3 regions of the Aeromonas bestiarum genome follow, and region 3 is predicted to be linked to each of the others. Evidence: predicted binding sites of a transcription regulator. Region 3 holds the regulator's gene; each other region holds the start of a gene.
What was found. The regulator MetJ, encoded in region 3, represses methionine synthesis genes. The targets are predictions, from matches to a motif close to AGANNTCTAGANNTCT.
Positions count from the first base shown of each region.

Region 1: a site for MetJ is predicted at 2,008-2,023, ahead of metA (homoserine O-acetyltransferase MetA). Genes of this name have one in related genera too.
Region 2: a site for MetJ is predicted at 1,136-1,151, ahead of metN (methionine ABC transporter ATP-binding protein MetN). Genes of this name have one in related genera too.

Region 1 is NZ_CP064746.1:435,594-438,865, reverse strand. Features, by position in the region: gene IU367_RS02110 (Lrp/AsnC family transcriptional regulator) at 1-343, opposite strand, end outside; gene IU367_RS02105 (cyclin-dependent kinase inhibitor 3 family protein) at 501-1,019, shown strand; gene metA (homoserine O-acetyltransferase MetA) at 1,037-1,981, opposite strand; gene IU367_RS02095 (cyclic di-GMP phosphodiesterase) at 2,125-3,272, shown strand, end outside.
Region 2 is NZ_CP064746.1:3,720,962-3,724,233, forward strand. Features, by position in the region: gene ppgK (polyphosphate--glucose phosphotransferase) at 1-293, shown strand, start outside; gene IU367_RS17195 (hypothetical protein) at 359-814, opposite strand; gene metN (methionine ABC transporter ATP-binding protein MetN) at 1,286-2,329, shown strand; gene IU367_RS17205 (methionine ABC transporter permease) at 2,406-3,059, shown strand; gene metQ (methionine ABC transporter substrate-binding lipoprotein MetQ) at 3,086-3,272, shown strand, end outside.
Region 3 is NZ_CP064746.1:541,154-544,425, reverse strand. Features, by position in the region: gene IU367_RS02615 (bifunctional aspartate kinase/homoserine dehydrogenase II) at 1-360, opposite strand, end outside; gene metB (cystathionine gamma-synthase) at 360-1,532, opposite strand; gene metJ (met regulon transcriptional regulator MetJ) at 1,743-2,066, shown strand; gene IU367_RS02600 (AraC family transcriptional regulator) at 2,103-2,861, shown strand; gene IU367_RS02595 (tRNA-binding protein) at 2,946-3,272, shown strand, end outside.

The DNA of each region.
Region 1 (3,272 bases), 110 kb from region 3:
CGGCGACGCAGAGGTGCACCAGGAAATCATCCTTGCCACCCATGTGAAACAGGCTGATCACCTCGGGCAGCGCCAGTATGGCGTCGCGGAAGGCATCGATGATCTGGCGGCTGTGACGCGCCAGTTGCAGCGAGACCATGGCCTGGATATGGCCACCGAGCGCCTGGTGATCCACTTCGCAATGGGCGCCCTTGAGCACCCCGTCCTGTTGCAGCTTGCGCACCCGCTCCAGGCAGGTGGACGGCGCCACGCCGACCAGGGCAGCCAGATCCTTGTTGGTCATGCCCGCATCGCGAAACAGATGGGCCAGGATATCCAAATCCAGTTGATCCAGGTTTCTCATCTTAACTCCTTGAACCGATCAATTTTTTAGACTCTGCCCGTAAACCGGGCCGAACACAACGCAGATTGACATCGGGGCCGCGCCCCCTATGCTTTGGCGCACTCAGAAACCGGCCATGCCGGCTCGCCTCGCCCTTGATGGCCTCATAAGGACCTTTATGCACCCGTCTCACCCCTTCTGGAGCCAGGAAGTGCCCCGCGTCGATGGCCAGCTGCTGCTGACCCCCTGCCCCGGCACCCAGCAGGTGGCTCTGCCACTGGCACTGGATCAGCTCAGGCTGGCGGGAGCCCACGGCGTGCTGACCCTGATGACGGAGGCCGAACTGGCCCGGCTCGCACTGAGCCGGCTTGGCCCCCAGGTCGAGGCGAGCGGCATGCGCTGGTTCCACCTGCCCATCGAAGACGATCAGGCCCCCGATGCCGCCTTCGAACAGGCCTGGCAACAGGCTCTGCCGCAACTGACCGGCCTGCTGCGCGAGGGCAAACACCTGGTCATCCACTGCAAGGGGGGCAGCGGCCGCACCGGTCTGGTCGCGGCCGCACTGCTTGTCTCCCTCGGCCAGCCACAGCAGGAGGCCATGGCCGCCATCCGGGCCCACAGGCCCAAAGCCTTCACCCTGGCGGTGCATCGCCAGTGGCTCGACGCCCTGACCGCACGACGGGAGCAGGCCGACTGAGCCTGCCACTCTGATCCTTACTTGGGCTGCTGGTAGGTAAACACCTTGCCTATGTCCTCCACCCGATAGCTGGTGAGCTGATAGACGTAGTAGTTGAGCCAGTTTGAGAACAGCAGGTGGCCGTGACTGCGCCAGCTGGCGCGCGGGGTCTGGCCGGGATCGTTGGCCGGGTAATAGTTGACCGGGATGACGGGCTCGAGCCCGGCCGCCAGATCCCGCCGATACTCCCCATCCAGGGTCAGCACATCGTATTCAGGGTGACCGGTGACGAACACCTGGCGGCAATCCTTGGTCGCCGCCAGATAGACCCCGGCTTCCTCCGACTCGGCAAAGATCTGCAGGTCGGTGTGGGCGCGGATAAGATCCCCGTCAAACGCCGCATAGCGGGAGTGGGGCGCCACGAATTCATCGTCGAAGCCGCGCAGCAGCGGCTCGTGCTCATCGAGCCTGTGGTGGCGATAGATGCCGGAGAGCTTCTCGCCGTGGGTCTGTTTTTCCATGCCATACAAGGCTTTCAGCGCCGCCTGCACCGCCCAGCAGAGAAACAGGGTCGAGGTCACGTGCTGATGGGACCACTCTATGATCTCGACGATGCGCGGCCAGTAGACCACCTCCTCGAACTCCACCAGCCCGAGCGGCGCCCCCGTGATGATCATGCCGTCGTAGTTGTTGGCCCGCACCTGTTCGAAGTCGTGATAGAAGTTCTCCAGGTGTGCCTGGGGCGTGTTCTTCGACTCCCGATCGTCGATGCGCAGCAGATCCACGTCCACCTGCAACGGCGAGTTGGAGAGCATCCGCATCAGCTGGATCTCGGTTTCAATCTTCTTGGGCATCAGGTTGAGGATCAACACTCGCAACGGGCGTATGTTCTGGGTGACGGCCCTGGATTCCGTCATCACGAAGATGTTCTCCTGCCCCAGCACTTCGGCGGCGGGTAACTGATCCGGGATCTTGATCGGCATGCTTACTCCCTGTACTGCATCGGTAAATATGTCTGGACATCCAGAAGCCTATAATAAAGCGTCTACCCTGTCATCAGATACCTTTTGTATTCACCTCCGCCTTTGACTAGCATACGGCTCATGTGTCTCTCGCAGCCAAGACAATGACAGGTATCAAGATTTCCGTAGACCGACTGCAAGTCGGCAATTTCGTCTCTCTGCCACTGGGTTGGCGCGAACACCCCTTCCTGTTTTCCAGCTTCAAGCTCAAGACTGAAGAGGAGATAGAGCTGATCCGCCGGCTCGGCCTAAAGCTCGTTACCATCATCCCCGACAAGAGCGATGCGCCGCCAAAGCCGCTGAGCCAGATCCAGCCGCAACCGACCGAGGCGCCGGACACCTCCCAGCGCCAGGCCGAGATGCAGCTGGAAAAAGAGCGCCGCATCGAGCAATTGCAGCAGTATCGCCGCGACTTGCAGCAGTGCGAGAAGCAGTTCCAGCAGTCACTGGCGCAGGTGCGCAGCGTGATGAGCAAGATCCAGTCCCGCCCCCTCAACGCCATCGGCGAGGCGCAGGAGCTGATCAACGCCATGACCGAGCAGCTGCTGTCGGTGGACGAGATGGTGCTGCACCTGGTCTCCGACAGCGAGGATGGCAACAACCTCTACTTCCACTCCCTCAACGTCAGCGTGCTCAGCATGCTGCTGGCCAAGGAGTGCAACATGTCGGCCGACGAGATCCGCCAGGTCGGCATGGGCGCCCTGTTCCACGACATCGGCAAGCTGAAGATCCCGAGCCAGATACTGCGCAAGACGGAGCCGCTGACCAAGCCGGAGCAGAACCTGATGGCCCAGCACCCGCGCTACGGCCTGGATCTGCTCAATCTGGCCAAGGATTTTCCGGCCGGGGCCAAGGGAATCGTGCTGCATCACCACGAATACCTGGATGGCAGCGGGCCCGAGGGGCTCAAGAAGGGGCAGCTCGACCCCCTCACCCAGATGGTGTCGCTGATCAACGAATACGACAACCTCTGCCACCTGCAGGCCAAGGTGCCCTACTCGGCCCTGAGCGGCCTCTACAAGCAGCGCAAGGCCCAGTTCAACCCTGAATACCTCAGCATGCTGATCCGGCTGATGGGCATATACCCGCCCGGCAGCGTGGTGCAGCTCTCCAACGGTCAGGTGGGGCTGGTGATGTCGGTGAATGCCTCCCGCCTGCTCTATCCCTCTGTGCTGGTGTACGATCCCCGCATCCCGCGCCAGGAGGCGGCCATCATAGATCTGCAACAGGCCGAGCTCTCCATCGCCAAGGT
Region 2 (3,272 bases), 1.6 Mb from region 3:
TGCTGGAAGGCATGGTTGCCGAGCACTACTGCTCGGATGCGGTGCGCAAGCGCGAGGATCTCTCCTGGAGCCGCTGGGGAAAACGCTTCAACAAATACCTAGCTCGCCTCGAGTTTCTGTTCTCTCCCGACCTCTTCATTCTGGGGGGCGGCAGCTCCTCCAAGCTCGACAAGTTCATCGACAAGATTGAGACCCGGGCCCCCCTGGTGGCGGCCGCCAACCTCAATCAGGCCGGCATCATAGGCGCCGCCCTCCATGCCGCCGAGCTCAGCATGGAACAGGCCCCTCGCTGAGCCGGACGCCTGGCAGATGATGAGAGAGGCCCGGCAGATGCCGGGCCTCTCTTATTACCTCTGTGCTAGATATCGTCGAGTCTATGCACCCCGTGCACCAGCCGGGTCAGGCGGGTCTGCTCCAGCAATGACAGCGCACTCAGCAGGGCGGCCGTCTCTTCCGTCGGGCATTCGCGGGCCAGGTGGCCCAGCTCGCCGATGAGCTTCTCCTCCTGACGGCACACCTGCTGCACTATGTCCTGAGTCTGGGCCGTGGCAGGCAGTGACAGCCGCTGGATGTCAGGCAGCAGATCCTCGCTGAACCCTCGCTCAAGCCAAGTCTCCCTGATCCCGCCCCCCAGCTGGCCCAGGTAGTCGTGCAGATGGGCCCTGGCCGCTTCCTCCCGCTCTTGCAGATAGGCCAGCAGCATGCGGCTGCGCTCGCCATCCACCTCGGCCATCAGCCGCCCGTAACAGAGCCCGAGCTGGTGATGAACCAGTTCCAGATACAGCAGCAAGTCCTTGATCTGTTGAAATCGCATTGCTCTGCCCTCCCGCATACCATGTCCTTTCAGTATAAAAAACAGGCAATTGCAATCCAAGTCCAAGCGTGGCGCTTGTTGCGCTGCATCAAGACGCAGGCCAAGAAAGCAGCGATCAGAACAAAGTGGAATGATTTGTGCCAATCCGGGTGCGATAGCAGCATGACCAGGCAAACCCGACTCGCGACTAATAAAGAAGGAGATAAGACCACATTTACCATGTGATATTCGGCGATATAGCTACACTGCCAAATACAATATTGATGTGAGCGAGATCACCGTCCGCGTTAGTCGGCAGACGGGAATCCTTAGCACTTTTTTAGACGTCTAGAAGTATAAACACGCGTTGACACAGCCATCCAGACATCTTAGCATCATCCTCCATGATGACAGAGCAACCCAGTGGAACCTCTGCCCAATTCACCCGCCTGTAGCGCCCTGTGCTTTAAGGCTGTTAGCACGGAAGAATCCATGATTAAGTTGAACGGTCTCAACAAAGTCTACGGTAAAGGCAGTGATGCCGTGCACGCCCTGCGTGACGTGAGCCTGCATGTGCCACAAGGCAAGATTTTCGGGGTGATCGGCGCCTCGGGGGCCGGCAAGAGTACCCTCATTCGTTGCGTCAACCTGCTGGAGCGCCCGACAGAGGGCCAGGTCATCGTCGATGGCCAGGATCTGGTCGCCCTGCCGGAGCGGGAGCTGACCCAGGCCCGCCGCCAGATCGGGATGATTTTCCAGCACTTCAACCTGCTCTCCTCCCGTACCGTGTTCGCCAATATAGCGTTCCCGCTGGAGCTGGCAGGCTGGAGCAAGGCCCAGATCCAGGCCCGGGTCGACGAATTGCTGGCCCTGGTCGGGCTGGAAGCGCGCGCCCACGCCTATCCGTCCGAGCTGTCAGGCGGTCAGAAGCAGCGCGTCGCCATCGCCCGCGCCCTGGCGCCGGCCCCCAAGGTACTGCTGTGTGACGAGGCCACTTCGGCCCTGGATCCGCAGACTACCCGTTCGATCCTGAGCCTGCTCAAGGAGATCAACGTCAAACTGGGGCTCACCATCTTGCTCATCACCCACGAGATGGACGTGGTGAAGGGGATCTGTGATGACGTCGCCATCATCAGCGACGGCAGCCTGATCGAGCAGGGCGAGGTCGCCTGGTTCTTCAGCAACGCCAAGACCCAGCTGGCACGGGACTTCATCCACTCCACCATACATCTGGAGGTGCCGCAGGAGTATCAGGACAGGATGAGTGCCGAGCGGGTGGCCAACAGCTATCCGCTGGTGAAGCTCGGCTTTACCGGCAGCACGGTCGATACGCCCCTGATTTCCGAGGCAAGCCGTCGCTTCAACATCGACATCAGCATTCTGAGCGCCGATATCGAGTACGCCGGGGGCGTCAAGTTCGGCTTCCTGCTGGCGGAGCTGTTCGGGGATGAGGCCCAGTGCGAAGCCACCCAGCAGTTCCTGATAGACAATCATATTCAGCTGGAGGTCATGGGTTATGTCCGCAGCAATGACTGATCTGCTCATCACTGCCCTCAAGGGCTGCCAGACGCAGTCCCTGATCACAATCGCATTCAGCTGGAGGTAATGGGTCATGTCCGAAGCAATGATTAATCTGCTGGTCACAGCGCTCGGCGATACCCTGCTGATGGTGTTTGCCTCCGCCCTGTTTGGCTGCCTGCTCGGCCTGCCGCTGGGTGTGGCACTGCACGTGACCAAGGCGGGCCAGATCCTGGCCAACCCGGCCCTGAACAAGTTGCTCGGCATCCTGGTCAACATTGGCCGCTCAGTGCCCTTCATCATTCTGCTGGTCGCCATCATTCCGCTGACCCGGCTGATCGTCGGCACCAGCATAGGCACCATAGCCGCCATAGTGCCGCTGACCATAGGTGCCGTGCCCTTCATCGCCCGTCTGGTGGAAGGAGCCCTGATGGAGGTGCCGGACGGCTTGCTGGAAGCGGCCAAGGCCATGGGTGCCAAACCCCTGCAAATCATTACCAAGGTGCTGCTGCCCGAGGCCCTGCCCGGCATAGTCAACAGCGTCACCATTACCCTGGTCACGCTGGTGAACTACTCCGCCATGGCCGGTGCCATCGGAGGCGGTGGTCTGGGTGATGTGGGTATTCGCTACGGCTACCAGCGCTTTGATCCCACCGTCATGCTGGCAACCGTCGTCATTCTGGTTTTACTGGTTCAACTCATCCAGAGCGCAGGTGAGCGCCTGGTCAACACATGTGATCATCGTTAATCGTCGATTTCTGACAGGAGGTTTTTATGAAATTTGGCATTAAATCCGTTGCGGCTGCCCTGCTGGCTGGCCTGGTTCTGGCCGGTTGTGGTCAGAAAGAAGAGAACAAGACCCTGAAAGTGGGCGCCATCGCCGGGGCGGAATCCCAGCTGGTGGAAGCCGCGGCCAAGGTCGCCAAGGACAAGTACGGTCTGACCGTCGAAGTCGTTACCT
Region 3 (3,272 bases):
GGTTTTGGCGATCAGTTGCATGTCGTCGGCCAGTTGCTGGCTCAAGTCGAGCTGCAGCTCCCCCTCCAGCAGACCGTCGATCAGGCTCTGCTGATAGGCGTGCAGGGCCGTGATGGCTTCACCGGCGGCCTCGTCCCCCGCCTCGGCCAGCTCCACCAGCTGGATCAACCGGTTGGTGGTCTTGCCGGCGGCAGAGACCACGATCAGTTCATCTCCGCCAACCTGCTGCTCGACGATAGCCGCGACCCGGCGATAGCAGACCGGATCCGCCAGACTGCTGCCACCAAACTTGTGCACATGGCGCCGCTTCAATCCTGCTTCTGTTGCCACCGCGATCTCTCCTTGTTGCTGCTGTTCCATTACTTCGCTACCTGCTCTGCCTGCTGCGCCTGTTCAAAAGCCTGAGCCAGATCGGCCACCAGGTCTTCACCGTGTTCAATGCCGACCGACAGCCGCAACAGCTGGGCGCTGATGCCCGCCGCCTGCTGCGCCGCCGGTGTCATGGCCCTGTGGGTCATGCTGGCCGGATGGGCCACCAGACTCTCCACCCCGCCGAGGGACTCGGCCACCGAGAAGAGGGTGAGGGCCGCGAGGAAGGTGCGCAATCCGGCCTCGCTGCAATCGAGTTCAAAACTTAGCATGGCGCCGAAGCCGGACTGTTGACGGCGCGCAATATCGTGGCCCGGATGGGTCGGCAGGCTGGGGTGATAGATTTTTTTGACCAGCGGCTGTTGCTGCAGGAAGGCGAGGATGCGATCCGTGTTCTCCTGATGGGCACGCAATCTGGGAGCCAGGGTGCGCAGGCCACGCAGGGTGAGGTAGGAGTCGAACGCCCCGGAGGTGAGCCCCAGGCAGTTGGCCCACCATACCAGCGACTCGGCCAGTGGCTGCTCCTTGGCAATGGCCACGCCGCCCACCACGTCTGAGTGGCCGTTGATGTACTTGGTGGTGGAGTGCACCACCAGGTCGGCACCGAGTGCCAGCGGCTGTTGCAGCAGCGGCGAGAGGAAGGTGTTGTCCACCACCACCTGGGCCCCCACTTCATGGGAGGCGGCGGCGATGGCGGCTATGTCCACCACCCGCAGCAGTGGGTTGGAGGGGGTCTCCACCCACACCAGTGCCGGCTTCTGCGCCAGGGCCTCGGCCAGCGCGGCTTCATCCCCCTGATCGACGAACTGCACCCGGTAGTGGCCCTTGGCCGCCAGATACTCGAACAGGCGCCAGGTGCCGCCGTAACAGTCATGGGGGGCGATCAGCAGATCCCCCGCCTTGAGCAGGGCCGTCGTCACCAGATGGATGGCCCCCATGCCGGTGCCGGTCACCACGGCACCGGCGCCCCCTTCCAGCGCCGCCAGCGCATCCGCCAGATTGGTGCGGGTCGGGTTGCCGGATCGGGCATAATCGTATTGACGGGGCTCGCCAAAGTCGGCAAAGGTGTAGTTGCTGGAGAGGTAGATGGGCGGCACCACGGCACCGTGCTGTGTGTCTGTCTCAATCCCGGTGCGTACCGCCTGGGTGGCCTTGTGGGTCATGTCACTCTCTCCTTGAACTGTCGCTGGGCGATGGCCGTTCTGCCTCTGCCACGGCTATCCTGCCATTGCTGGCCTATGGTGAACCACCTTACGCCAGCATAAAAAAGCCGTCAACACTTCCAGACGTCTAAATGGCTTTGCTGTTGGATTGCCATTAATTTCCACAAGGGTTAAAATCCGCGCTCACGGCCAAACGAGAACAGGTGGATCATGGGTACAGAGTGGAACGGCGACTACGTCAGCCCCTACGCGGAACACGGTAAGAAGAGCGAACAGGTCAAGAAGATTACCGTCTCGATCCCGCTCAAGGTGTTGAAGGTGTTGACCGACGAGCGCACCCGTCGCCAGGTGAACAACCTGCGTCATGCGACCAACAGTGAGCTGCTCTGTGAAGCCTTCCTGCACGCGTTCACCGGCCAGCCGCTGCCCTGCGACGACGATCTGCGCAAGGATCATCCGGACAGCGTCCCCGCCGAGGTGCGCGCCATCATGGAAGCGCTGGGCAAAGAGATCGAAGATTTCGACGCAGAGTAATACCTGCGACCTATGCCAAACAGCAAACCCCCTTCGATGACGCGGCCCAGTGCCGCGTCATTGCTATCCGCAACCTCCCCCTTCAGCCTGCGCCGCTACCAGAGTGACATCTGCAGCCACAGCCACGACTTCGCCCAGCTGGTGATCCCTCTCGGTGGTCCCATTGAGATCGAGGTGCAGGGCCAGGGGCGTCGCCTCGCCCCCGGTTTTGTCTGCGTGATAGCCCCGGGCGAGCGGCACGACTACGCCGCCGACCCGGCCCTCTCATTTCTGGTGCAGGAGAGCGACTGGCTCCCCGGCGATCTGGCGGCCCACCCCTTTATCGAACTGGACGAGCCCCAGCGCCACTACCTCGCCTTCCTGCACCGCATGGTGGCCGAGGGGCGCCAGGTGGCGGGCATGGAGCAGGTGTGGCTCTCCCTGCTGGCACAAGGGCAAGGAGTGCACTCCTCTGCTCCCCCTCGTCTTGCCACCCGTATCCTCAAGGTGCAGCGCCATATCGAGGCCCACCTCGCCGAGCCCCTCGGCAATGAGCGGCTCGCCGCCATCGCCTGCCTCGGTCAGAGCCAGTTCAAGCACGCCTTTCGCCAGCAGCTGGGGATGAGCGTCTCCCACTACATACGGGCACGGCGCATGACGCTGGCACGCACCCTGCTTGCCCACACCCAACTGCCCATAGGCGAGATCGCCAGTCGCTGCGGCTACCAGAATCAGGGGGCCTTCGCCGAGCGCTTCCTGACCGAGAGCGGGCTGACCCCTTCCCTCTGGCGCCAGCAAAACGGCCTTCTGCCGTAACAGGGCGGCCAGTCACCGAAGACAGCCAGCGCCGTTTCGAGGCATGCTGAGGCCAATGCAAGGTGTGTGAAACGAGGAGCCAAGATGCAGACCATTAGCTGGCAGGATTTCGAGATGGTAGAGCTGAGAGTGGGCACCCTGGTGCGGGTCGAGCCCTTCCCCGAAGCGCGCCGGCCCGCCTACAAGGTGTGGGCGGATTTCGGCCCCGAGCTCGGGGTGCGCAAGAGCAGCGCCCAGATAACGGATCTCTATCGCCCGGAGGATCTGGTGGGACGCCAAATCGTCGCCGTGGTGAACTTTCCCCCCAAACAGATAGGCCCCATCCAGTCGGAGTTTCTGCTGACCGGTTTCTACCGGGCCGATGGCGCCGTGGTGATGGCCATTCCGGAACAAGTGGTGGAGAACGGCGCC